Regions from separate parts of the Candidatus Aalborgicola defluviihabitans genome, predicted to be linked through region 2. Evidence: riboswitches for the same ligand, from Rfam matches in the RefSeq annotation. Region 2 holds a riboswitch; the other holds the start of a gene.
The links. A riboswitch is a leader RNA that binds a small molecule or an ion and turns the genes downstream of it on or off. The one in region 2 is predicted to bind S-adenosylhomocysteine.

Region 1: linked by a shared signal. The riboswitch ahead of ahcY (adenosylhomocysteinase) and the one ahead of IPI80_RS16980 (homocysteine S-methyltransferase family protein) in region 2 are both predicted to bind S-adenosylhomocysteine.

Annotation. Positions count from the first base shown of each region.
Region 1 is NZ_JADJKN010000024.1:287,982-290,375, forward strand. It holds gene IPI80_RS20165 (peptide chain release factor 3) at 1-755, opposite strand, end outside; S-adenosyl-L-homocysteine riboswitch at 921-1,035, shown strand; gene ahcY (adenosylhomocysteinase) at 1,110-2,394, shown strand, end outside.
Region 2 is NZ_JADJKN010000023.1:229,667-232,060, reverse strand. It holds gene IPI80_RS16980 (homocysteine S-methyltransferase family protein) at 249-1,325, opposite strand; S-adenosyl-L-homocysteine riboswitch at 1,349-1,438, opposite strand; partial or broken gene recQ (DNA helicase RecQ) at 1,611-2,394, shown strand, end outside.

The DNA of each region.
Region 1 (2,394 bases), on a different contig from region 2:
AAGAAAACAGGGGTTTGTTTGCCTGCCAGAAAGGCTTCGCGGTCGAATGTGGGTGAAGCGCCAGTGGCCAGCTCCATGCTTTCCAGTGCGGTGTCCCACTCGTGGCCAAAGCGCTTTTGCAAGGCTTCGGCATTGGAGAGTGGCATGGCGTCAAAATCTTGCGGGCGGCGCTCGCTGCCACTTTCAAACACGGTCATGGTTTGGGTGCGCAAGTTGATGATGCCGCCAAACAGTTTGCCCTGGCCCACCGGCCAGGTCATGGGTACGCAGGGCATGCCCAGTTCGCGCTCCACCTCGTCCAGAATGTCCAGCGGGTCGCGAACTTCGCGGTCCATCTTGTTCACAAAGGTGATGATGGGTGTATCGCGCTGTCGGCACACTTCAATCAGACGGCGCGTTTGGGCTTCCACACCGTTGGCTGCGTCAATCACCATCAGCGCCGAATCCACGGCGGTGAGCACACGGTAGGTGTCTTCACTGAAGTCTTTGTGGCCGGGTGTGTCCAGCAGGTTCACCACGTGGTCGCGGTAGGCCATTTGCATCACGCTGGAGGCCACCGAAATGCCGCGCTGCTTTTCGATTTCCATCCAGTCAGAGGTGGCGTGGCGGCTGGCCTTGCGCCCTTTGACCGCACCGGCGATCTGGATCGCACCTGAGAACAGCAACAACTTTTCGGTCAGCGTGGTTTTGCCGGCGTCGGGGTGGGAAATGATGGCAAAGGTGCGCCGGCGGCGGGTTTCGGAGAGAAAGGACACAGGAATTCCAGAAGGTGGGTCGGGGGCGCGGCGTCCGCGGGCGTATGCCCGAAAGCGACCGATTTTAGCGGAGGCTCTGTCAGTCGGTCTCTTGGCTGACGTCGAAACGCGCTGCACCGCATTGGGAGGCCGCTGCATGTCAGCGCACTCCTTCGTATAATGGCGGTTTCCGAGGAGCGTTGCAGCTCGACTCCTTCCCAATGTATGGCAAGGAGCACGAGTGAGGCTCGGAACACGTTTTCCTTGACGGGGCAACGTCAGTCAACCGCGCTCACCCACTGGTCTGTGTGGTGAGCCTTCTTTTGGTTTGTCCGCATGGCTCAGTGGCTTAACGAGTTACTTTTGGAGCAAACCATGAGCGTGATTAAACCGACCAAGACCGAAGACTACAAAATTGCCGACCTGAGCCTAGCGCCCTGGGGCCGTAAAGAGCTGACCATTGCCGAGACCGAAATGCCCGGTCTCATGTCCATCCGCCAAGAGTTCGCGAAGAGTCAGCCCCTGAAGGGCGCGCGCATTACCGGTTCACTGCACATGACCATTCAGACCGGCGTGCTGGTCGAGACCCTGCAAGCGCTGGGTGCCCAAGTGCGTTGGGCTTCGTGCAACATCTTTTCCACCCAAGACCATGCCGCTGCCGCACTGGTGGCGCAAGGAACGCCTGTGTTTGCCCACAAAGGCGAAACGCTGGAAGAATACTGGGACTTTACCCACCGCATTTTTGAATTCAGCGGCAAGAAGGGCACTGCAGCTGAAGGCCCCAACATGATTCTGGACGACGGCGGCGATGCCACGCTCTTGATGCATCTGGGCGCCCGTGCCGAGAAAGACATCAAGGTCTTGGCCAAGCCCGGCAGCGAAGAAGAAATCTGCCTGTTCAAGGCCATCAAGGCCAAACTCAAGGTCGACCCCACCTGGTACAGCCGCCGTCTTAAAAACATCATCGGCGTGACCGAAGAAACCACCACCGGCGTGATGCGCCTGGAAGAAATGTCGGTCAAGGGCACGCTGGCCCTGCGCGCCATCAACGTCAACGACTCAGTGACCAAGAGCAAGTTTGACAACCTGTATGGTTGCCGCGAATCGTTGGTGGACGCCATTAAGCGCGCTACCGACGTGATGATTGCCGGCAAGGTGGCCTTGGTGGCTGGCTACGGCGATGTGGGCAAGGGTTCTGCCCAGGCCCTGCGCGCACTCTCCGCCCAGGTGTGGGTGACCGAGATCGACCCCATCAACGCCCTGCAAGCCGCGATGGAAGGCTACAAGGTCGTGACCATGGAATACGCCGCCGACAAGGCCGACATTTTTGTGACCTGCACCGGCAACAAGAACGTCATCACCTACAAGCACATGGCGGCCATGAAGGACCAGGCCATCGTCAGCAACATCGGCCACTTCGACAACGAAATCGACGTTGCTTCGCTGGAGAAGCTGCAGTGGGACGAGATCAAGCCCCAGGTGGACCATGTGATTTTCCCGGCCACCAAGGGCAAGAACGCCAAGCCCGAAAAGCGCATCATCCTGCTGGCCAAGGGCCGCCTGGTGAACCTGGGTTGCGGCACCGGCCACCCCAGCTTCGTCATGTCGTCCAGCTTTGCCAACCAGACCATTGCGCAGATCGAGCTGTTCACCAAGCCCA
Region 2 (2,394 bases):
GGGTTCCATTGTTTTTGCCAACATGGTCTTAGCTGGCATTTGCTACCAGCACCTGCGCCAGCAGCGCCTGCTGGCGCAGACGCTGGTGAGGCGCTGGCGCAGGTCAATGCACTGGGTGGGAAGGGAGGTTATCGCTTTCAGACAGTTGTCGCTTGTCCAAACCCGCCTCCCGCCCCGTGTAGTTGTTTTACGCCGGGGGTAAGTGTGCCACGGGCGGTTGGTGCGCTCTATAGGGCGCTATAGGGCGCTCAAGCCGCTTCTTTGTAGAAATAACTGCGCTGCAAGGCGCGCCCAGGCAAGGGCGCCACCGCATGCGCGATGGCCCCAATATGGTCCGGCGTGGTGCCGCAGCAGCCCCCCACAATGTTCACCAGCCCCTCGGCGGCAAACTCACGCACCAGGCGGCTGGTCACGTCCGGCGTTTCATCAAAGCCGGTGTCGCTCATGGGGTTTGGCAGGCCGGCGTTGGGGTAGCAGCTGATGAAGGTGTCGGGCGCCACTTTGTTCAGCTCCTGGATGTAGGGGCGCATCAGCGCCGCGCCCAGTGCGCAGTTCAGGCCAACCGCCAGAGGCTGGGCGTGGCGCACGCTGTGCCAAAACGCAGTGACAGTCTGGCCGCTCAGAATGCGGCCGGAGGCATCGGTCACCGTGCCGCTGATGATGATGGGCAGGCGTTCGCCGCTGGCTTCAAAGTATTCGTCTACCGCAAACAGGGCGGCCTTGGCGTTGAGGGTGTCAAAAATCGTCTCCACCAGAATCACATCGGCGCCACCTTCGACCAGCGCCTTAGTCTGGTCGTAGTAGGCTTTGCGCAGTTCTTCAAAGGTCACATTGCGCGCACCGGGGTCGTTCACATCGGGGCTGATGCTGGCAGTCTTGGGCGTGGGGCCCAAAGCGCCGCAAACAAAGCGGGGTTTGTCAGGCGTGCTGAATTTGTCGCAGGCGGCACGGGCCAGGCGGGCCGAGGCCAGGTTCATCTCCACCGCCAGGTCTTCCATGCCGTAGTCGGCCTGGGCCACGCTGGTGGCGCCAAAGGTGTTGGTCTCGATCAGGTCGGCACCGGCGGCCAGGTAGCGTTCGTGGATGTCACGGATGACGTCGGGGCGGGTAATGCTGAGCAACTCGTTGTTGCCTTTGACGTCATGTGAGAAGTCCTTGAAGCGGTCACCCTGGCTGCCGGGGCCGGTATAGCCTTCACCCCGGTACTGGGCTTCACCGAGCTTGAAGCGCTGGATCATGGTTCCCATGGCACCGTCCAAAATGGCAATGCGTTGGGCCAGAATACCCGGTAAGGCCTGGGCGCGGGTGTAATTGGAAGGTTTCATGGGTAGCGGCTCACCTTGTGATGGACAAGTGAGCGCCGTTGACAAACCCAAGCCTGGCGACCGTTTGGGCCCGTTACGTACAGGCCCGGATCGCTGCAGCGCTCCTTGGGATGGACGCGATTTTAGTTCACTCTGGCTCTGGCTCGCTGCCCAGTTGCTGCAGCACTTGCCCGACAATAAGGGCAATGCCAGCACCCTTTCCCAAATCATTTAGAGTGTTTTAGGCATCTAGCCCTCGTCAACATTACGTAAGCAGCTACTATTTTGATAGCGACTGATTCCTCTATTTCCAGCCAGACCTGCCAAAGCATCCTGCAAGAGGTGTTTGGCTACGCCCAATTCAGTGGGCCGCAGCAGGCCATTGTGGAGCAGGTGGCCAACGGTGCAGACGCATTGGTGCTGATGCCCACGGGCGGCGGCAAATCGCTTTGTTACCAGATTCCGGCGATTGCCCGACAACGTGCCGGCCACGGGGTAGCGCTGGTGGTGTCGCCCCTGATTGCGCTGATGCACGACCAGGTGGGCGCCCTGCATGAGGCCGGCGTGGACGCCGCGTTTTTGAACTCTACCCTGAGCAGCGAAGAGGCCCACCAGGTTGAGCAGCGCTTGCTGCGCGGCGAGATCACCTTGCTGTACGCGGCGCCGGAGCGGGTGACCAACCTGCGCTTTCTGGCGTTGCTGGATTCGTTGTTTGAACGCGGCTTGCTCAGCCTGTTTGCCATTGACGAGGCACACTGCGTGAGCCAGTGGGGCCACGACTTCCGCCCCGAATACCGGGGGCTGACCGTGTTGCATGAGCGCTTTCCTGGTGTGCCGCGCATGGCGCTGACCGCCACCGCAGATGCCCTGACCCGCGCCGACATCCTGGAGCGCCTGCAACTGGAAGACGCGCAGCAATTTGTCAGCAGTTTTGACCGCCCCAACATCCGCTACACGATTGTGGAAAAACGTGAAGCCGTGCAACAACTGCAACGCTTTATTGAGCGCGAGCACGAGGGGGATGCAGGCATCGTCTACTGCCAGTCGCGCAAACGGGTGGAAGACGTGGCTGAAACCCTGGCGCAGGCGG